2 regions of the Actinoplanes sp. NBC_00393 genome follow, and region 2 is predicted to be linked to the other one. Evidence: riboswitches for the same ligand, from Rfam matches in the RefSeq annotation. Region 2 holds a riboswitch; the other holds the start of a gene.

Region 1 (10,854 bases), 2.1 Mb from region 2:
GGCCCCGTGCCGGCGTTCCGCCCCGACGCTGCTGATCACCACCACCCGCCGTACGCCGGCGGCCCGTGCCGCGGCGGCCCCATTCCGGACGACTGTGGCCATCTCAGCCAGTGGGTCGGCGGCGGTGAGGTCCTCCGGCGTCACCCACAGCAGCGCATCCAGCCCGGCGACCGCGGACTCGACGAACGCGGCGTCGCGCAGGTCGCCGCGCGCCACGTCGACCGATGCGGCCAGGCCGGGTGGAAGCTTCGCGGGATCCCGGACCAGCACGCGCGGGCGTTCACCGGCCTGCACCAGCAGGCGTACGGCCCGTGCACCGACGTTTCCGGTTGCTCCTGTCACCCCGATGGTCATGTCTTCTGATTACCCGGAACGGCGCTCTACGCGTACCTATGCCGGGGTTTTCTCCTGAGGCGGCGCAGCCGCTCCGGTCATGATGGCGACCGCTTCGGACATGGAATGCGATTCCGGGGTGATCACCGCGACCCGGCGGCCCAGCCGCTGGATGTGGATACGGTCGGCGACCTCGAAGACGTGCGGCATGTTGTGGCTGATCAGGATGACCGGCAGGCCGCGGTCGCGGACGTCGCGGATCAGCTGGAGCACCCGGTTGCCCTCCTTGACGCCGAGCGCGGCGGTGGGCTCGTCGAGGATCACCACCTTGCTGCCGAAGGCGGCGGACCGGGCCACCGCGACCGCCTGCCGCTGACCGCCGGAGAGCGACTCGACGGCCTGGCCGATGTTCTGCAGGGTGGCGACGCCGAGTTCGCTCATGTGCCGGGCGGCCTCCTCGCGCATCCGCTTGCGGTCCAGCATCCGGAACACCGATCCCAGCGGGCCGGACCGCCGCTCCTCCCGCCCGAGGAACAGGTTGTCCGCGATGTCCAGGCCCGGAGCGACCGCGAGGGTCTGGTAGACGGTCTCGATGCCGGCCGACCGGGCGTCCATCGGGTTGCGGAAGTGCACCCGTTCGCCGTCCAGCAGGATCTCGCCGCTGTCCGGGATCAGCGCGCCGGAGAGCGCCTTGATCAGGCTGGACTTGCCGGCGCCGTTGTCGCCGATCACCGCGAGGATCTCGCCGGGGTAGAGCTCGAGGTCGCTGCCGTCGATCGCGACGACCCGGCCGTACCGCTTGCTGAGCCCCTTCGCCTGCAACACCGGAGTCGTCACGTTTTCACCTTCCTGATCCACTGGTCCAGGGAGACGGCGATGAGCACGAGCAGACCGATCGCGAAGCCCTGCCAGACCACCTCGACGCCGCTGAGCTGCAGGCCGTTGCGGAAGACACCGACGATGAGCGCTCCGATCAGGGTGCCGATCACGCCGCCGCGGCCGCCGAAGAGGCTGGTCCCGCCGAGCACCACCGCGGTGATCGAGTCGAGGTTGTACTCGGTGCCGACGTTCGGGCTGGCCGAGGCGAGCCGTCCGATGAGGATCCAGCCCGCGATCGCGTAGAGCAGGCCCGCCACGGTGTAGACCGAGAAGAGCACCCGGCCGGTACGGATACCCGCGAGCCGCGCCGCCTCCACGTCGTCACCGGTCGCGTAGACGTGCTTGCCCCACGCCGTCGAGCTCAGCGCGTAGGCGAAGAAGCCGAACAGCAGCAGCATGATGATCGAGCCGTAGCTGAGCCGGAAGGAGCCGATCGGGATCGACTCGCCGGTCCACGTCATCAGGCCGGGCATGTCCGTTCCGCGTACCGTCTCGCTGTTGCTGACCACCGAATTGAGCGAGAAGAAGATGGTCAGCGTGCCGAGCGTGACGATGAACGGCGGCAGTTTGATCCGGGTGACCAGGGCGCCGTTGATCGCGCCCATCGCCGTGCCGCACGCGAAGCCGAGCAGCAGCGCGATCGGGCCGGGCATGCCGGCGTCGGTGCAGAAGAGCGCCATCAGGATCGACGAGAAGACCGCGATCGCGCCGGCCGACAGGTCGATGCCGGCGGTCAGGATGATCAGCGTCTGCCCGAGCGCCAGCGTGGCGATGACGGTCACCTGGAGGAGCACCAGGGAGAGGTTCGCGGCGGAGAAGAACCGGGCGTTGACGATCGAGAACGCGATGATCGCCACGAGCAGCACGGCCAGCGGCCCGAGGACCGGGTTGCCGTGCAACAGGTGCTGCACGCGCAGCCCGAACGAGTCGTGCTGTTTGACCTCGAAGTCCGCGGTGGTGGTCGCCATCGGTTACCCCCAGCAGTTCTGCTTGCCCCACGCGGAGTCCTTCGCCTCCACGCCGGCCTGCGGGTCGTCGGTGATCAGCTGTACGCCGGTGTCCACGAAGTTCTTGCCGGCGGTGTTCTGCGGCCGGGTGCCGTCCTTCGCGTACTGCGCGATCGCGGCGACCCCCAGCTCGGCCATCCGGATCGGGAACTGCATCGAGGTAGCGCCGATCACCCCGTTGGCCACGTTGTCGACACCCGGGCAGCCGCCGTCGACCGAGACGATCGTGACGTCCCGTTCCTTGCCGGCCGCCTTGAGCGCCTCGTACGCCCCCGCCGCAGCCGGCTCGTTGATGGTGTAGACCAGGTTGATCGACGAATCCTTCTGCAACAGGTTCTCCATCGCGGTACGCCCACCCTCCTCGTTGCCGTCGGTCACGTCGTGCCCGGCGATCCGTGGGTCGTTCTCGTCGCCGATCCGGCCGGGGTCGCCGATGTCGATCCCGAATCCCTCCAGGAAGCCCTGGTCGCGCTGCACGTCCACGGAGACCTGGTTGGCGTTGAGGTCGAGCATGGCGATCTTGGCGTTGCCACTGTCCCGGCCGAACTTCGCCTTCGCCCACTGACCGATCAGCCGGCCGGCCTCGAAGTTGTCGGTGGCGAACGTGGCGTCCGCGGCATCGGCCGGTTCGACCGGGGTGTCCAGCGCGATGACCAGCATCTCCGCCTCGTGCGCCCGGTCGATGGCCGGCACGATCGCCTTCGAGTCGTTCGGCGTGATCAGGAAACCCTTGGCGCCGAACGAGATCAGGTTCTCGATCGCCAGCACCTGCGCCTCGTTGTCGCCGTCCACCTTCCCGGCGAAGGTCTGCAGGTCGACGTCGAGCTGATCGGCGGATTTCTGCGCGCCCTGCTTCATCGTCACGAAGAACGGGTTCGTGTCGGTCTTCGTGATCAGACCGACGACCTCCTCGTTTCCGCCCCGGTTGCAGGCGGCGCCGGCGAGGGCCAGGAGCAGGCAACCCGCGGCGGCAACGAGCCTGGATGGCTGGCGCATGTCTCCTCCGGACATCGAGAGACAACGTTGTCTTGGAGTAGACGCCCGTGTTTTGTACGTGTCAACAATGAGTTTCCAGCTAATTGCTGTCCGTGCTGGAGGTTCCGACATGTCCGGAAAACCGACCATGAACGACGTGGCCCGCGCCGCCGGAGTGAGCCTGAAGACCGTGTCCCGGGTGGTCAACGGCGAGCCCACCGTCGCGCCCGACCTTGCGGATCGGGTGCGGGCGGCGGTCGAGTCCCTCGACTACCGGCCGCATCTCGGCGCCAGCATGCTGCGGCGCAACGATCGGCGTACCCGGACCATCGGGGTGCTCCTGGAGGACGTCGCGAACCCGTTCTCGGCCGCCCTGCACCGGTCGATCGAGGATGCGGCGCACGGCCGCGGGGTGCACGTGCTCACCGGGAGCCTCGACGAGGACGACCGCCGGGAACGCGAGCTGACCCGCGCGTTCCGGCAGCGGCAGACCGACGGTCTGATCGTGGCACCGGCCGCTTCTGATCAGTCTTACCTGAGTCGGTTCACCGGTACGCCGATCGTCTTCGTGGATCGGCGGCCGTCCGGCTTCGAGGCCGACACGGTGGTCTCCACCAACGTCGCCGGTGCTGCCGGAGCCGTCCGGCACCTCGTCGCGCACGGCCATCGCCGCATCGCCTTCCTCGGCGACCACCAGCGGATAGCCACCGCGCGCGACCGGTTCCGGGGATACCTGCAGGCGCTCGGGCACCGACCCGGCCCGGTGCTGCACGACATTCACGGCGAGGCCGCGGCGGAACGCGCAACGCTGACCCTGCTGCGCCGCGCCGATGCACCCACCGCCCTCTTCACGAGTCAGAATCTGATCACCATCGGCGCGGTCCGCGCGCTGCGCCGGCTCGGGCTGCACCGCGAGGTCGCGCTGGTCGGCTTCGACGACTTCCCGCTCGCCGATCTCCTCGACCCGGCGGTGACCGTGGTCGCGCAGCACCCGGTGCGAATCGGCCACGCGGCTGCCGGTGTGCTCTTCGAGCGCATCGACGGCTACGACGGCCCACCGCGCGAGATCAAGGTGGCGACCACCCTGATCCCGCGCGGCAGTGGGGAGATCTACGGGAAGTTGACCACGTAGGACGGAACTGTCGCGGTCCCCTGCGCCGGCCCACCGGTCGTGTTGACCACGTGGTCGATCACGCCGTTGCCACCGAGTGACACCGTGAGCAGGTTGTGCAGCCGCACCCCGGACTTGACCGGAACCTCGAAGCCGCGGTCCGCGTGGATCGACGGGTTGACGTTGAAGTAGCAGTAGCTGCCCATCGCCCACGCCTCGTGCGTGTTCACCGAGTCGGCCACCTTGTAGGCCGCGTACCCGTTCGCCCCGGTCCGCCAGGCCGCCTGGGTCGGCGGGTCGTACGGCATCTCGTTCTGGAAGAAGTAGGTCCGGCCGCCGTTGCCGTTCCAGATCACCTGGTACTTCTGGTAGTGCTCGACGAACAGCCCGTACGCCGTCACGTCGTTGCCGTTGACGATCAGACCGTGGTCACCGATCGCCGTGTTCCAGGCGTAGGTGCCCGCGTTGCCGTGGTCGGCCCGCCACGCCCAGATGTGGTCGATGATCACGTTGTTGCTGTTCACCAGCAGGCTGTTGGTGGCCTTTCCGGCGATGTAACCGCCGACCCGGAGGAACACGTCCTGCACCGAAGACGGGTTGGCCGCGTGGTTCGCCGACGATCCGCTCTGACCCATGACCAGCAGGTTCGGCGACAGGGTGGTGCCCGCGTCGAAGAGGATGCCGGCCACCTTCACACCGTCCACATCGGCCACCTGCATGGCCGTGATGCCGTTCATCGGGATGATCGTCGCGTAGCCCAGGCCGAGCACGACGGTGTTGGCCCGGTTCACGTTGATCGTCTGGTCGATCTGGTAGATGCCCGGCGTGAAGAGCAGGTTCAGCCCCTGGGCCAAGGCCTGGTTGATCCGCGCCGCCGAGTCACCCGGCTTGGCCACGTAGAACTGGGAGAGCGGGATGGTCGTGCCCGGCGTGTTGCCGTTCGCCCAGGAGATGCCGGTGGAGTTCGTCCGCAGCGACGGCACGAAGACACCGCCGTCGTAGAGGTACGGCTTCTCCCGGATCACCGGCGTGTTCGCAATCGTGGTGTACGGCGGGTTCGGGTAGCCGGCCGCCGACGGAGCACCCTGCACCCCGACGAACGCCTGGTTCCACACGCCGTTGGTGTTCGAGGCGATCTGGCTGTTCCGGGTCAGCCACTGCTGCTGCGAGTACTGCCCGAGACTGCCGCTGATCCGTGAGTCGGCGACGTAGCCGCCGGACGCCCAGCCGTAGCCGTTCGGCGCCAGGTTCAGGTTGCCGTGGATGTCCATCCGGCGGAACGGCGCCGCCTGTGAGACCGCCCAGCGGTTGGTGCCGTTCACCGGGTAGACCGACAGGTTCTCGGTGGACCGCCAGAAGTTCTGGGTGGCGTTGCCCTGGAACCAGCCGGCGTCGACGGTGATGTCACCGTTGATCCGTACGTCCTGCGGGTTCTGCCCGAGACCGACCACCGAGGTGTAGAAGCCGACCTGGATGTTCAGCCCGTTGTAGGTGCCCGGCTTGAACGCCAGCACCCACCGGCCGGTGCCGAACTGGGCGGTCTCCTGCTGCCGGAAGATCTCGTCGGCCCGGGCCTGGATGGACGCGCTCGACATCGACGGGTCGAAGACCACCACGTTGGCGCCGAGGCTGCCACCGCCGGGAATCGTCGGGCCGGTGCCGCCACCGTCGTCACCGAAGACCTTGAACTCCCAGAGTGAGTAGCCGTAGCCGGTGGTGCGCTGGGTGCCGTACATCCGCACGTACCGGCCGGTGCCGTTGACCGTGAGGTTCTGGTTCCCGCCGGTTGCCGTGGTGGTCGAGTAGATCGAGTTCCAGCTGGTCCCGTTGTCGGACACCTGGATCTGGAAGGCCCTGGCAGCCGCGGTCTCCCAGCTGAGCTCCACCCGGGAGACGGCCTTGCTGGTGCCCAGGTCGACCTGCAGCCATTGCGGATCGGAGAAGGCCGACGACCAGCGGGTGCCGGCGTTGCCGTCGACCGCCTCGGATGCCGCGTACGCGCCGGACGCCTCGGTGGAGGAGGCGGTGGCCGGCCTGCCTTGGGACAGGAGCACCTCGGCGGCTGCGGCGCCGCTCGCGGTGATCGAGGTGAACCCGGCCACCAGTACGGCGACCAGGCCACCGGCGGCGGCGAGCCGCCAGGGGGAGCGTCTCATTGCTTCTCCTTGGGAACGGTAAGGCTTCCTAGGGAGCACCTTGGAGAGCGCTCCCCGGCCGAACCGTAAGGAGGAGCACGAATTGATGTCCATAGTTCGCAACAGTTCCGGAACCTGACCGTCATCTGGCGCCGAATCCCTGCTCAGCCGGGACCACCAGCGCGTTCACACGTTGATAACAGCGAATCCGGAACCGGTTCCGGCGTGGCGTGCAACAACGCCCACGGCACCCAGACCGCAACAATTAGGATCGATCGCATGCGTCTTGTCCTGATCAGCGACACGCACGTCCCGAAGCGCGCCCGCGACCTGCCGGCCCCACTGTGGGCCGCGATCGACGCCGCCGACGTGGTGATCCACGCCGGCGACTGGGTGGTCGTGGATCTCCTCGATCAGCTGGAGGCCCGCTCGGCCCGGTTGATCGGTTGCTACGGCAACAACGACGGCCCGGCGCTGCGCAAGCGCCTGCCGGAAGTCGCGCATGCCACATTGGAGGGCGTACGGTTCGCCGTCATCCACGAGACCGGGCCGTCCGGTGGACGCGAGAAACGCTGTGCCGAACGCTTCCCGGACGTGGACGTACTGGTCTTCGGCCACTCCCACATTCCCTGGGACACGACGACCGACTCCGGCCTGCGGCTGCTCAACCCCGGCTCCCCGACCGACCGGCGGCGCCAGCCCTACGCCACGTACCTCACGACCGAGGTCGCCGCCGGCACCCTGACCGACGTGACTCTGCACAGACTGCCGCCCCGGAAGTGATCCGTTGATCTCTCCGGGGCGGCGATTGCGAACGATCAGCCGAGGTCGACGCTCGGGTACAGCGGGAACGGCGCCAGCAGCTCGGACGCCTGCTTGCTGATCCGGTCCGCGAGGGCCGGGTCGAGGGTGAACTTCGCCTTGGACCCCTCGGCCGGGCTGGTGTTGGCCAGCACGGTGTGGATCAGCTCGGCGATCTGGTCCATCTCCGCGGTGCCGAGACCACGGCTGGTCAGCGCCGGGGTGCCGATCCGGATGCCGGAGGTGTACCAGGCCCCGTTCGGGTCCTGCGGGATCGCGTTGCGGTTGGTGACGATGCCGCTGTCCAGCAGGGCCTGCTCGGCCTGACGGCCGGTGATGCCGAACGGGTGCACGTCGAGCAGCACCAGGTGGTTGTCGGTGCCGCCGGAGACCAGCTGCACGCCCCGCTTCGCCAGGCCCTCGGCGAGCGCCTGGCTGTTCGTGACGATCTGCTGGGCGTAGGTCGCGAACTCCGGCCGGCGGGCCTCGGCGAACGCGATCGCCTTGGCGGCCATCACGTGCGGCAGCGGGCCACCGAGCACCATCGGGCAGCCGCGGTCGACCTGCGACGAGAGCTCCGGCTGGCAGAACACCGCGCCACCGCGCGGGCCGCGCAGGCTCTTGTGCGTGGTGGTCGTGACGATGTGCGCGTGCGGGATCGGGTTGTAGTCGCCGGTGAACACCCCACCCGCGACCAGGCCGGCGAAGTGCGCCATGTCGACCATGAAGGTGGCGCCGACCTCGTCGGCGATCTCGCGCATCTTCGCGAAGTTCACCTTCCGGGGGTACGCCGAGTAGCCGCCCACGATCACCGCGGGCTTGAACTCGCGTGCCGACTCCAGCAGCGCCGCGTAGTCGATCTGCCCGGTCGCCGAGTCGACGCCGTAGCTGCGCTGGTCGAACATCTTGCCGGAGATGTTCGGCCGGAACCCGTGGGTCAGGTGACCGCCGGCGTCCAGCGACATGCCGAGCAGCCGCTGGTTGCCGAAGGCCTGCCGCAGCTCGGCCCACTCGGCGTCGGTCAGGTCGTTGATCTGCCGCTTCTCGAACTTCTTCAGGAACGGCACCTCGACGCGGTCGGCCAGAATCGCCCAGTAGGCGACCAGGTTCGCATCAATGCCGGAGTGCGGCTGCACGTACGCATAGGGCGCGCCGAACAGCGCCTTGGCGTGCTCGACAGCGACGGACTCGACGGTGTCGACGTTCTGGCAGCCGGCGTAGAAACGACGGCCGATGGTGCCCTCCGCATACTTGTCGGAGAGCCAGTTACCCATGGCGAGCAGCACAGCCGGGGAAGCGTAGTTCTCACTCGCGATCAGCTTCAGCGACTCACGCTGGTCGGTCAGTTCCTTGGCGATCGCATCCGCAATACGCGGCTCGACGGAACGGACCACCTCGAGGGCGGAGCGGAAAGCAGTGGATTCGGCGTTCAACTCTGACATGGGACCTCCCTATCACGTAGTGAAGAGGCCCAGGCGCACGGCAAGTCGTCGTCTCGACGGAGCCGCTCCCCGATGGTCAACCATCCGAACGCGCCAGTCACGGCCCGCACGCCAGCATACCGACGCGGTCCGGTGACGGCACACCCAATCCCTACTCGTAACAGTCCTGGTCACGCAGCTGCAGGTTCATGTGCACGACCTCGTCCTCGGCGATCGTGATGTTGTAGACAGCCTTGCTGTTGCCCGGAACCTTCACCCAACCGCGGCCGTCCTCCCCGGGACCGGTGAGGACATCCCAGTCCGAGTACGCCTTCTTCACAGCGGCGAGGCTGCTGCCGAGCTTGATGCCTTCCGGAGTAGCCACGCCCCGGTACGCGGTGAACGACACCAGACCCTTGTCGCCGTTGAAGAACACCGCAGCATCAGAGTCGCCGGAGGACTTGGGGTAGTAGTTCGAGTTGCAGCCCTGAACCTCTGCCGCCGGGTCGTCGGAAACCAGCAGGCCGGTCTTCTTCGCCGCGGTGAAGGACATGCCGAGCTTCAGCGCGCCCAGGCCGTCGGGGCCGAGCACTGAGGAGGCCTTCGGCTTCGGCGGCCTCGTGGTGGTCGTCACCGGCGGGTCCGTCGACGGCGCCGCCGACGGTGACTCGGTGACCGCGGCCGGCGTCGGCGCCGAACGGGAGACCGCTCCGCCGACCGGTGCTGCGGCACCGTCCAACGACTCCGGGGACTCGGTGCAACCGGTGATCAACGTCAGGCCGGCCACCGCAGCCAGAACCAGAACTGTGCGTCGCATGCTTTGCCTCTCCTCGAACTCTCATCGCTGTCACTAGGTGCGATGCGTCCCTCACGACGTTGGTTCGCGGATCCAGGTCACGGAACGGTAACGAGTCCGGTACGGGGCAAAAAGAAAGGCCCACCCCGGTCGGGGTGGGCCTTTCTGTCACGTTGAGTCCGGCGGCGTCCTACTCTCCCACACCCTCCCGAGTGCAGTACCATCGGCGCTGGCGGGCTTAGCTACCGGGTTCGGAATGTAACCGGGCGTTTCCCCACCGCTATGACCACCGAAACAACTATCAGCGAAACGCTAACCAGCAACCCGTGCCGGCCTTTTGAGGCCGAACAACCGGGGTGGTTGTTCGTTTGCTGTGAATCACACAGTGGACGCAAGCAGAAAATTTAGGGTGGTTAAGCCCTCGGCCTATTAGTACCGGTCAACTCAACACGTTACCGTGCTTACATTTCCGGCCTATCAACCCAGTCGTCTAGCTGGGAGCCTTACCCACTCAAGGTGGTGGGATACCTCATCTCGAAGCGAGCTTCCCGCTTAGATGCTTTCAGCGGTTATCCCTTCCGAACGTAGCCAACCAGCCGTGCCCTTGGCAGAACAACTGGCACACCAGAGGTTCGTCCGTCCCGGTCCTCTCGTACTAGGGACAGCCCTTCTCAAGTATCCAACGCGCACGGCGGATAGGGACCGAACTGTCTCACGACGTTCTAAACCCAGCTCGCGTACCGCTTTAATGGGCGAACAGCCCAACCCTTGGGACCTGCTACAGCCCCAGGATGCGACGAGCCGACATCGAGGTGCCAAACCATCCCGTCGATATGGACTCTTGGGGAAGATCAGCCTGTTATCCCCGGGGTACCTTTTATCCGTTGAGCGACACCGCTTCCACACGCAAGTGCCGGATCACTAGTCCCGACTTTCGTCCCTGCTCGACCCGTCAGTCTCACAGTCAAGCTCCCTTGTGCACTTACACTCAACACCTGATTGCCAACCAGGCTGAGGGAACCTTTGGGCGCCTCCGTTACCCTTTAGGAGGCAACCGCCCCAGTTAAACTACCCACCAGACACTGTCCCTCGACCCGATCAGGGCCGCAAGTTAGATACCCAAACCCAACAGAGTGGTATTTCAACAACGCCTCCACCCGAACTGGCGTCCGAGCTTCACCGGCTCCCACCTATCCTACACAATTAAATTCAGATACCAATGTCAAGCTATAGTAAAGGTCCCGGGGTCTTTCCGTCCTGCCGCGCGTAACGAGCATCTTTACTCGTACTGCAATTTCGCCGGGCCTGTGGTTGAGACAGTGGGGAAGTCGTTACGCCATTCGTGCAGGTCGGAACTTACCCGACAAGGAATTTCGCTACCTTAGGATGGTTATAG
Region 2 (10,854 bases):
GACGTCGCTGGTGCACACGAAGATCAGCTCGTCGCCGGCCTCGAGCGGGTCGTCCGGGGTGGGCACCAGGACCCGTTTGCCGCGCAGGATGGCGACCAGGGCGGCGTCCCGGGGCATCGGCACCGAGCGGAGCGGCTTCCCCTCGTACGGCGCGTCGCGCGGGAGGGTGATCTCGACGAGGTTCGCCTCGCCCTGGCGGAAGGTCATCAGCCGGACCAGGTCGCCGACCGTGACCGCCTCCTCGACCAGGGCGGCCATCAGGCGGGGCTTGCTCACCGCGACGTCCACGCCCCACTGCTCGGTGAACAGCCACTCGTTCTCGGCGCGGTTCACCCGGGCCACCACCCGGGCCACCGCGAACTCGGTCTTGGCGAGCAGCGACACCACGAGGTTGGCCTTGTCGTCGCCGGTGGCCGCCACCACGACGTCGCAGGACGCCAGGTCGGCCTCCTCCAGGCTGCTGAGCTCGCAGGCGTCGGCGAGCACCCACTGGGCCTGCGGCACCCGTTCCGGGCAGAGCTGACGGGGTTGCCGCTCGATCAGCATCACGTCGTGCCCGTTGCCGATCAGCTCCTGCGCGATGGACCGGCCCACGTTGCCGGCGCCGGCGATGGCGATGCGCATGTCAGTTGCCCTCCTTGTCGGCGCGCTCGCAGATGTCCAGTGCCGTGCCGACGGTCTCGTCGGTCACCAGCAGGAAGACCTGATCGCCGTCCTGGAGGACGGTGGAGGGCTGGGCGAGCAGGCCCATCCCGAACCGGGTCAGGTACGCCACCCGCGCGCCGGTCCGCTCCTCCAGCGACTTCACCGGCCGGCCGATCCAGTCCCGGTGCAGCGGCGCCTCCACGATGCTGACCACGCTGGTCGGGTCACGGAACACCTCGACGCGGTCCTCCGGCACCAGGTAGCGGAACATCCGGTCGGCGGCCCACCGGATCGTCGCGATCGTGGGGATGCCGAGCCGCTCGTAGACCTGGGCCCGCCGGGAGTCGTAGATTCGGGCCACGACGCGGCTCACGCCGAACGTCTCGCGGGCCAGCCGGGCCGAGATGATGTTGGAGTTGTCGCCGCTGGAGACCGCTGCGAACGCATCCGCCCGTTCGATGCCGGCGGCCTGCAGCACGTCCCGGTCGAAGCCGATCCCGTTCACCGTCACGCCGCCGAACTCCGAGCCCAGCCGCCGGAAGGACTCGGCGTCGCGGTCGATCACGGCCACGTGATGACCCTGCGCGTCGAGCTTCTGTGCCAGCGTCGAACCGAGCCGGCCGCACCCCATGATCACCACGTGCACGGTTCGTGCCCTCCCGAATCACTACGGACCAGTGTGAGCCTGCCATGCGCTTCTAGCCGACGGTGTCCGGGGCGGGGTACGGGCGTGGTCGCCCGCCCGTACTCTTGGCACTCGTGGCCAGTACCACCTCCCTCGCCAAACGGCTGCTTCTCGGCCGTCCGTTCCGCTCGGACAAGCTGAAACACACGCTGCTGCCGAAGCGGATCGCACTGCCGGTCTTCGCCAGCGACGCGCTCTCCAGCGTGGCGTACGCGCCGGACGAGATCCTGCTGACCCTCTCGATCGCCGGTGCCGCCGCCTACGTGTATTCGCCCTGGGTGACGCTCGCCGTCGCGGTGGTGATGGTGACGGTGGTCGCGAGCTACCGGCAGAACGTGCACGCGTACCCGTCCGGCGGTGGCGACTACGAGGTGGCCACGGTCAACCTGGGGCCGAAGTTCGGGCTCGGGGTGGCCAGTGCCCTGCTGGTGGACTACATCCTGACCGTCGCCGTCTCGGTCTCCTCCGGAGTCAGCAACCTCGGCTCGGTGGTGCCCTGGGTGGCCGAGCACAAGATCGGCGTGGCGATCGCCGCGGTGGTCCTGTTGAGCGCCCTCAACCTGCGGGGACTGCGCGAGTCCGGGACCGCCTTCGCGGTGCCGACCTACCTGTTCATCATCGTGATCGTCGGGATGATCCTCACCGGGCTGGTCCGGGTCTTCATCCTCGGTGACGACCTGCGGGCGCCCAGCGCCGACCTGGTGATCGACGCCGAGGAGCACCACCTCACCCAGATCGGCTTCGTCTTCCTGCTGTTACGGACGTTCTCGTCCGGCTGTGCGGCGCTGACCGGTGTCGAGGCCATCTCCAACGGCGTGCCCGCGTTCAAGCCGCCGAAGAGCAGGAACGCCGCCACCACGCTGATGCTGCTCGGCGGTCTGGCGATCGTCATGCTCTCCGGCATCATCCTGCTGGCCCGGGCCACCCACCTGCAGTACGTGGAGAACGAGAGCCTGCAGATCCTCGCCGGCCCACCGAACTACGTACAGAAGACGGTGACCACCCAGCTCGCCGAGACGGTGTTCGGCTCCGGCTCGGTGCTGTTCATCGTGGTCGGCGCGGTGACCGCGATGATCCTCTTCCTGGCCGCGAACACCGCGTTCAACGGCTTCCCGGTGCTCGGCTCGATCCTCGCCCAGGACCGGTACCTGCCCCGGCAGCTGCACACCCGCGGCGACCGGCTGGCCTTCAGCAACGGCATCCTGTTCCTCGCGGTCGCCGCGCTCGTGCTGATCGTGGCGTTCGAGGCCGAGGTCACCAAGCTGATCCAGCTCTACATCGTCGGCGTCTTCGTCTCGTTCACGCTGTCCCAGGCCGGCATGATCCGGCACTGGAACCGGCTGCTGCGCACCCAGCGGGACCCGGAACGCCGGCGCCGCATGATCCGGTCGCGGGCCATCAACACGTTCGGAATGGGACTTACCGGGGCAGTACTGATCATCGTGCTGATCACCAAGTTCCTGCTCGGCGCCTGGATCGCGATCGCCGCCATGGTGGTGATCTACGGGCTCATGGTGGCCATCCACCGGCACTACACCCGGGTCGCCGAGGAGCTGAAGCCGACCGACGAGCGGCCCGTGCTGCCCTCCCGCAACCACGCGGTGGTGCTGGTCAGCAAGGTGCACATGCCGACGCTGCGGGCCATCGCGTACGCGCAGGCGACCCGGCCGGACACGCTGACCGCGGTGACGGTGAACGTGGACGACAACGACACCCGCAACATCCAGGAGGAGTGGGAGCGGCGTCAGGTGCCGGTGCCGCTGACCGTGGTCGACTCGCCGTACCGGGAGATCACCCGGCCGATCATCGACTTCGTGAAGGGCGTGCGCCGCTCCTCGCCGCGCGACGTGGTCACCGTCTTCGTGCCGGAATACGTGGTCGGCCGCTGGTGGGAGAACCTGCTGCACAACCAGAGCGCGCTGCGGATCAAGGGCCGGCTGCTCTTCGAGCCGGGCGTGATGGTCACCAGCGTGCCGTGGCAGCTGCGCTCCAGCCAGGACCGCGATCTGGAGCGGCTGGACCGCGGTCTGAGCCGGGCACCGGCCCGCGGCCCGCGCAACCGGGCCGAGGAGGCCGAACCGTTCGGCAACGACAGGGAGCCGTCATGACCGAGCTGGTCGAGGGCGACCGGGTCGAGGTGACCGTGGGCGCGCCCGCCCACGGTGGGCACTGCGTGGCCCGGATCGGCGGACCGCACGGCCGGGTGATCTTCGTCCGGCACGCGCTGCCCGGCGAGCGGGTCACCGCCGAGATCACCGAGTTGCACCGCGGCTATCTGCGGGCCGACGCGGTGGAGATCCACGAGGCCTCCCCGGACCGGGTCACCCCGCCCTGCCCGTTCGCCCATCCGGGTGGTTGCGGCGGCTGCGACCTCCAGCATGCCACCGAGGACGCGCAGCTGCGGTGGAAGACCGCGGTGGTCCGGGAACAGCTGGGACGGCTGGCCGGGCTCAGCCCGGAGGATCAGGACCGGATTTTCGTACGCGTGGAGCCGCTCCCCGGCCCGTCCGGACCCGATCGGCTGCTGGGCTGGCGCAGCCGGATCCGCTACTCGGTGGACGCCGCGGACCGCCCGGGCCTGCTCAAGCACCGCTCCCACGAGGTGGTGGCGATCGACCGGTGCCGGATCGCGCACCCGGCCATCCAGGAGCTCGACCTGCTCAAGCGGACCTGGCCGGAGGCGGACGGTCTGCAGGCGGTCGCGAGCACCGGCGGTGAGGTGGCGGTGCTCGCCAGCCGGTCACCGCTGACCGGGGACGATCTCACCGATGCCCCGTCGGGTGGGGGACTGGTCCGGCTCTCCGGGCCCGAGGAGGTCACCGAGGTGGCCGGTGGGCGTGCTTGGCACGTACCCCCGGAAGGTTTCTGGCAGGTGCACCCGGCCGCCGCCGACACGCTTGTCGGTGTGGTGCTGAAGATGTTGCGGCCCGCCGAAGGCGAGGTCGCGTGGGACCTGTACGGCGGCGCCGGGCTGTTCGCGGCGGCCCTGGCCGCTCGCACCGGCGCCCGGACCACAGTGGTCGAGTCCTCCTCGATCGGGGTGGCCGCGGCCCGTGCCAACCTCGGCGGCCTGCCGAACGTGGAGATCGTCACCGCCAAGGTGGATGCCGCGCTGAGCCGGCGGCGGGTCACCGGCCCGGTCGACCTGGTGGTGCTGGACCCGCCGCGGGCCGGCGCCGGCGCGAAGGTGGTCAAGGCGGTGGCGGCGGCCGGGCCGCGCGCGATCGCCTATGTGGCGTGCGACCCGGCGGCCCTGGCCCGGGACTTGAAGACGTTCCGGGCCGAGGGTTACACCGCCACCGGGATCCGGGCCTTCGACTGCTTCCCGATGACTCAGCACGTGGAGTGCGTGGCGCTGCTGGAGCCGGAGGTCAGCTCCTCGCGCGCCCGCTGAGCCACCACGATCAGGCGGTCCAGGGTGTCCCGGGTGCGGGCCAGCTCGTCGATGTGCCGGGAGAGCCGGTCGCGTTCCAGGGCCATCCGGTCCAGGGCGGCGTCCGAGTTCTCCTCGCTGGGGGACTCGACGCAGGGCATCAGGTCGGCGATGGTCCGGCTGGACAGGCCGGCCGCGTAGAGCCGCTGGATGAACTCCACCCGCTCGACTTCCTTGTCGCCGTAGAGCCGCTGGCCGCTCGGGCTGCGCACGCTGGACAACAGGCCCTGCTCCTCGTAGTAGCGGACCGAGCGGACGCTGACGCCGGCCCGGGCCGCGAGCTCACCGATGCGCAATTCTGTGGCCTCCGTAACCTTGCCTCTGACGTCAGTGTGAGGTTTTAGCGTAGCCGCATGACGAAGCTCTTCAGCGGGTTCCCGCTCGGCAACCTGTCGCTGCCCAACCGGATCGTGATGGCCCCGATGACGCGGGTCCGTGCCGCCGCCGGTGGTCTCGCCACCCCGTCCATGGCCGCCTACTACGCGCAGCGCGCCACCGCCGGCCTGATCGTGAGCGAGGGCGTGCAGCCCAACGCCGTCGGGCAGTCCAATCCGGGCACGCCGGGCCTGCACACCGATGCCCAGGTGGCCGCCTGGCGGCCGGTGACCGATGCCGTGCACGCCAGCGGCGGCCGGATCTTCGCCCAGGTGATGCACGGTGGCCGGGTGTCACATCCGGACACCACCGGGCTGCAGCCAGTCGGGCCGTCGGCCGTTCCGGCGATCGGTGACGTGTTCACGCCGAGCGGGCCGCAGCCGGCGCCGGTGCCGCGGGCGCTGGCGCTCGAGGAGGTGCCGGAGCAGGCCGAATCCTACGGGTCGGCCGCGCGGCGGGCCGTCGAGGCCGGATTCGACGGGGTCGAGCTGCACGGCGCCAACGGGTACCTGATCTCGCAGTTCCTGTCGTCGAACGCGAACCTGCGCACGGACCGCTACGGCGGGCCGGTGGCGAACCGGATCCGGTTCGCCGTCGAGGCGGTGGAGGCGGCCGTCGATGCGGTCGGCGCAGCGCGGACCGGTATCCGGCTGTCCCCCGCGGGCACTTTCTGGGGCGTCCAGGAGTCCGACATTCCGGAGATGTACGCGGCGTTGCTGCGCGAGCTGGCCCGGCTGGAGATCGCCTACGTGCATCTGGAGGCGACCGCGGACGAGGAGGTGCTGATCGAGCTCCGGCGGGCCTGGCCAGGCGTGCTGATCATGAACCCGGTGCTGCCGATGGGGCCGAAGCAGACCGGCCGGACCGAGGCCGAGCACTGGCTCGGGCTGGGCGCGGATCTGATCAGTTTCGGGCGGGCGTTCGTCGCCAACCCGGATCTCGTGGAGCGGCTGCGGATCGGCCTGCCGCTGGCCCCGGTCGAGGAGGCGACGTACTACCAGGGTGGTGACGCCGGCTACCTGACGTATCCGGCGTACCAGTACGCCGCCTGAGCTCGACCGGGCCGCGGAGCGGTCAGGCGGTGGCGCGCTCGGCCGCGGTGACGGCGTTGCGGAACAGCATCGCAACCGTGGTCGGGCCGACGCCGCCGACCCGCGGGGTGATCGCGCCGGCCACCTCGGCGCAGGACTCGTCGACGTCCGGCAGCAGGCGGCGGCCCTCGTAGCGGACGCCGGCGCCGATCACGACCGCGCCGGGCTTGACGTGCTCGGGCTGGATGATGCCCGGAACGCCGGCGGCGGCGATCAGGATCTCGGCGCGCTGGGTGTAGCGCGGCCAGTCCTTCACCCCGGTGTGCACGACGGTGACCGCGGCGTTGGCGGTCGGCCGCTTCTGGGCCAGCAGCATGGCGAGCGGCCGGCCCAGGGTGGCGCCGCGGCCCAGGATGACCACCTCCCGGCCGGAGACCTCGATCTCGTGGAAGGCGAGCAGCGCCTCGATGCCGGCCGGGGTGCAGGGCAGCGGGCCGGGCAGGCCGACCGCGAGCCGGCCCATGTTGAGCGGGTGCATCCCGTCGACGTCCTTGTCCGGGTCGAGGGTCTGCAGGGCGGCGTCGTAGTCCAGGTGGGCCGGGATCGGGTACTGGATCAGGACGCCGTGCACGTTCTTGTCGTCGTTGAACTCGGCGATCACCTTGAGCAGGTCGGCCTGCGTGACGTCGCCGCTGAGGTGCTGGTGCGGCGAGGCGAAACCGAGCTCGGCGGCCTGCTTCTGCTTGATCCGGATGTAGCCGGCACTGGCGTCGTCGTCGCCGACCAGGATGGTGGCCAGGCTGGGCTGGACACCGCGCTCCTTGAGCGCGGTGACCCGCGCCTTGACGTCGGTGAGCACGGACTCGGCGACCGGGGCGCCGGGAAGCAAACGGGCAGACATGTGCGACTCCTCAACCGGGGAGCCCAGGCGGTCGACTCCTCGTGACGCGCTCCCCGATGGTTCGACCATCCCCGTGCCGCCAGTCGCTGCTTGCCTCCCAGGATGCCGGACGGCGGGCTCGTCCGGCCAACCGGGGTGGCCGGACGGGGGATGTGAGGGTTGTGTGGAGGATCGGCTCTGCCCGTTCGCTCCAGTCGCGGAAAAGCGAGGCCCGGATAGACTCCACGCTCATGAGCGACTCCCCCTCGACCTCGGCCGGCCTGCTGTCCAGCATCACCGCTCCCGGTGAGCTGAAGCGACTGACCCCAGAGCAGTTGTCCCTGCTCGCGGCCGAGATTCGTGACTTCCTCGTGGCCAAGGTCTCGCGTACCGGCGGGCACCTCGGTCCGAACCTCGGTGTGGTCGAGATGACCCTCGCCCTGCACCGGGTGTTCGACTCGCCACGCGACCGGATCCTGTTCGACACCGGCCACCAGGCTTACGTACACAAGATCGTTACCGGCCGGCAGGACGGCTTCGACCTCCTTCGCCAGCGCGGCGGTCTCACCGGGTATCCGAGTCAGGCGGAGAGCGAGCACGACCTGATCGAGAACTCGCACGCCTCCACCGCCCTGTCGTACGCGGACGGCCTCGCCAAGGCGTTCACGCTGCGCGGCGAGGACCGGCACGTGGTCGCGGTCGTCGGTGACGGCGCGCTGACCGGTGGCATGTGCTGGGAGGCGCTGAACAACATCGCGGCCACCCGCAACAAGCTGGTCATCGTGGTCAACGACAACGGTAGGTCGTACGCGCCGACCATCGGCGGTCTCGCCGACCACCTCTCCACGCTGCGCCTCAACCCGGGCTACGAGCGGGTGCTCGACCTGGTCAAGGACGCGCTGGGGCAGACCCCGGTGGTGGGCAAGCCGGTCTTCGAGGTGCTGCACGCGGTCAAGAAGGGCATCAAGGACGCGGTCAGCCCGCAGCCGATGTTCGAGGACCTGGGCCTGAAGTACATCGGCCCGGTGGACGGCCACGACCAGCTGGCGATGGAGTCCGCGCTGCGCCGGGCCAAGGGCTTCAACGCCCCGGTCATCGTGCACGCGGTCACCAAGAAGGGGTACGGCTACCGGCCGGCCGAGCAGGACGAGGCGGACTGCCTGCACGGTCCGGGCGCGTTCGACCCGCAGACCGGCGCGCTGACCGCCAAGCCGTCGCTGAAGTGGACGAAGGTCTTCTCCGAGGAGCTCGTGAAGATCGCCGACGAGCGTCCGGACGTGGTCGGCATCACCGCCGCGATGGCCGAGCCGACCGGCATCGCCGCGCTCGCCCAGAAGTACCCGGAGCGGACCTACGACGTGGGCATCGCCGAGCAGCACGCGGCGACGAGCGCGGCCGGCCTGGCGATGGGCGGGCTGCACCCGGTGGTGGCGGTCTACGCGACCTTCCTGAACCGGGCGTTCGACCAGGTCCTGCTGGACGTGGCGATGCACAACCTGCCGGTGACCTTCGTGCTGGACCGGGCCGGGATCACCGGGCCGGACGGGCCGAGCCACTACGGCATGTGGGACATGAGCGTCTTCGGTGTGGTGCCCGGCCTGCGGATCGCCGCGCCGCGCGACGCCGCGACGCTGCGCGAGGAGCTGCGTGAGGCGGTCGCGGTGGAGGACGGCCCGACGATCGTGCGGTTCCCGACCGGTTCGGTCGCGCCGGACACCCCGGCGCTGCGCCGGGTGGGGCAGGTCGACGTGCTGCGCGAGACTGGGCCCGACAAGGGCGGCCGCAAGGACGTGCTGGTCGTCGCGGTGGGCTCGTTCGCGGGCCTGGGGCTGGACGTTGCGGAGCGCATCGCCGAGCAGGGGTACGGCGTGACGGTCGTCGACCCGCGCTGGGTCCGTCCGGTGCCGATCGAGCTGACCGGCCTGGCCGCCGCGCACCGGTTCGTGGTCACCCTCGAGGACGGCGTGCGTGCCGGTGGCGTGGGTGACGCGGTGGCGAGCGCGCTGCGCGACGCCGGGGTGACCGTCCCGCTGCGCGACTTCGGCGTGCCGGTCGGCTTCCACCCGCACGGCACCCGCGCGGAGATCCTCTCCTCGCTGGGCCTGACCGCGCAGGACGTGGCGCGGGACGTGACCGAGTGGGTGTCCCGTCAGGAGGCCGCAGTGCCGGTTGAGGAGCCGCAGACCACGCTCTGAGGCCCCGTCGCGCGCTTTCGTTACGGAACCGTTACCTTTGAGGTATGGGTGCGGAGTCGTACGGCCAGACCATCGTCATCGATCTCGGTCTGGAACGCGGTGAACCCGAGTCGTATCACCGGCCAGGGCGGCGCACCACGTCGCCCTGGTTCGGCCCGGCGATCGTCGCGGTCCTGGCGCTCTTCGGCCTGACCACGTCGGTTCCGCCGGCTCCGCCGCTGCTCACCGAGGTGCTGCGGGTGCCGATCGGACCGGGCGACCCGTACACCATCGATGCCGACCGTCTGCTGGTCCAGTCGACCGGGCAGCTCAGCTCGTACCGGCTGGCGGACGGTGAACGGGTCTGGCAGATCGCGCAGGACCAGCCGGTCTACCGGCTGCGGATCGGCGGCGGCGTGCTGCTCCTGCGGCCGTGGAACACCGGCCGGGAAGAACGCGGCACCACGGCGATCTCGCTCGACACCGGCGCCCGGGAGTGGCACAACGCCCGCAACGTCGTCTCCTTCCCCGGGACCGGGCTGCTCTTCGCCGTGGAGGGCGTCCGCAGCAACTCCGGCAGCGGCCGGCGGGTGCAGAACACGGTCGAGGTGCTCGACCCGCACGTCGGCCTGGCCCGCTGGCGGGTCGAGGTGCCCAACACCGCGGTGCTGCTCAGCGTGCCCGGTTCGCTGTCCCGGATCATGCTGGTCCGCGACGACCAGACCGCCGACCTGTACGACGTGCCGACCGGCGCCCATCTGGCCAGCCAGAAGTTCCCGGTCGCCGACTACGACCCGGAGAACCCGGTGGTGGCCGGCGGCGCGGTGCTCCTCCGGCATCCCGGGCGGGGCTCGATCCGGGTCTCCGCGTACGACCCGGCGACGCTGCAGCTGCTGTGGAGCGTGCGCACCCCGAACGTCCAGCGGGTCAAGCCGTGCGGCAAGCTGGCCTGCCTGATCGGGCCGGACGGCATCCGGGCCGTCGACCCGGTCACCGGCGCCGAGCGCTGGCGGCAGGCCGGCTGGCACGGCGTCGAGCAGTACGGCACCCGCGTGGTCGCCTTCTCGTCCAGCAACACCAGCGACCCGGTCGCCGTGATCGACCCGGCGACCGGCCGGATCCTCGCCGACCTGACCGGGTGGACCCCGGTCCCCGGCCGGACCGCCGGCGGCGAACTACTGGTCACCAGGGAGATCGGGCCGGGTCCGCGTACCATGGTCGCGGTCGTCGCCCCGGACCTTGATCGTCCGCGGCTGCTGGCCGAGCTCCCGCCGGGCACCGGGGACTGTCAGACCGCCCCGGACCGGCTGGTCTGCCGGTCGATGTACGGCGAACTGCTCGTCTGGACCTACCGGACGAGGGGAGCGGGCTGACCGCGTACCGGTGAAGGGTGGGGCGTGACGCTGATCGAGCTGGACCGCGACGCCCCGCTCGACCCGGAGGCCGGCCGGCGCCCACCGCCCTGGCGGTACCGGCATGCCGGCCTGCTGGTGGTGGCGGTGCTGCTGATCGCGCTCGGCGGCGCGGCGCCCGGACCCGCGGTGCTCTGGCGCTATCTCGGCGCGATCGACGCGAAGGACGCGGTGAGCCCGATCCAACTGGCCGGCGGCCGGCTCTACACGGTCACCTCG

The links. A riboswitch is a leader RNA that binds a small molecule or an ion and turns the genes downstream of it on or off. The one in region 2 is predicted to bind ZMP and ZTP.
Region 1: it holds a riboswitch for ZMP and ZTP, as region 2 does, so the genes downstream of both, OHA21_RS41515 (glycine hydroxymethyltransferase) here and OHA21_RS31820 (bifunctional 5,10-methylenetetrahydrofolate dehydrogenase/5,10-methenyltetrahydrofolate cyclohydrolase) in region 2, are expected to answer to the same signal.

What each region holds. Positions count from the first base shown of each region.
Region 1 is NZ_CP107942.1:8,961,817-8,972,670, reverse strand. It holds gene OHA21_RS41550 (NmrA family NAD(P)-binding protein) at 1-354, opposite strand, end outside; gene OHA21_RS41545 (ATP-binding cassette domain-containing protein) at 391-1,170, opposite strand; gene OHA21_RS41540 (ABC transporter permease) at 1,167-2,180, opposite strand; gene OHA21_RS41535 (substrate-binding domain-containing protein) at 2,184-3,215, opposite strand; gene OHA21_RS41530 (LacI family DNA-binding transcriptional regulator) at 3,325-4,326, shown strand; gene OHA21_RS41525 (discoidin domain-containing protein) at 4,305-6,461, opposite strand; gene OHA21_RS41520 (metallophosphoesterase family protein) at 6,720-7,223, shown strand; gene OHA21_RS41515 (glycine hydroxymethyltransferase) at 7,259-8,683, opposite strand; ZMP/ZTP riboswitch at 8,704-8,794, opposite strand; gene OHA21_RS41510 (hypothetical protein) at 8,835-9,479, opposite strand; rRNA gene rrf (5S ribosomal RNA) at 9,636-9,752, opposite strand; rRNA gene OHA21_RS41500 (23S ribosomal RNA) at 9,868-10,854, opposite strand, start outside.
Region 2 is NZ_CP107942.1:6,878,123-6,888,976, reverse strand. It holds gene OHA21_RS31850 (potassium channel family protein) at 1-624, opposite strand, end outside; gene OHA21_RS31845 (potassium channel family protein) at 626-1,291, opposite strand; gene OHA21_RS31840 (APC family permease) at 1,405-3,438, shown strand; gene OHA21_RS31835 (class I SAM-dependent RNA methyltransferase) at 3,435-4,724, shown strand; gene OHA21_RS31830 (MerR family transcriptional regulator) at 4,664-5,059, opposite strand; gene OHA21_RS31825 (alkene reductase) at 5,117-6,190, shown strand; gene OHA21_RS31820 (bifunctional 5,10-methylenetetrahydrofolate dehydrogenase/5,10-methenyltetrahydrofolate cyclohydrolase) at 6,213-7,070, opposite strand; ZMP/ZTP riboswitch at 7,085-7,167, opposite strand; gene dxs (1-deoxy-D-xylulose-5-phosphate synthase) at 7,301-9,244, shown strand; gene OHA21_RS31810 (outer membrane protein assembly factor BamB family protein) at 9,289-10,596, shown strand; gene OHA21_RS31805 (outer membrane protein assembly factor BamB family protein) at 10,621-10,854, shown strand, end outside.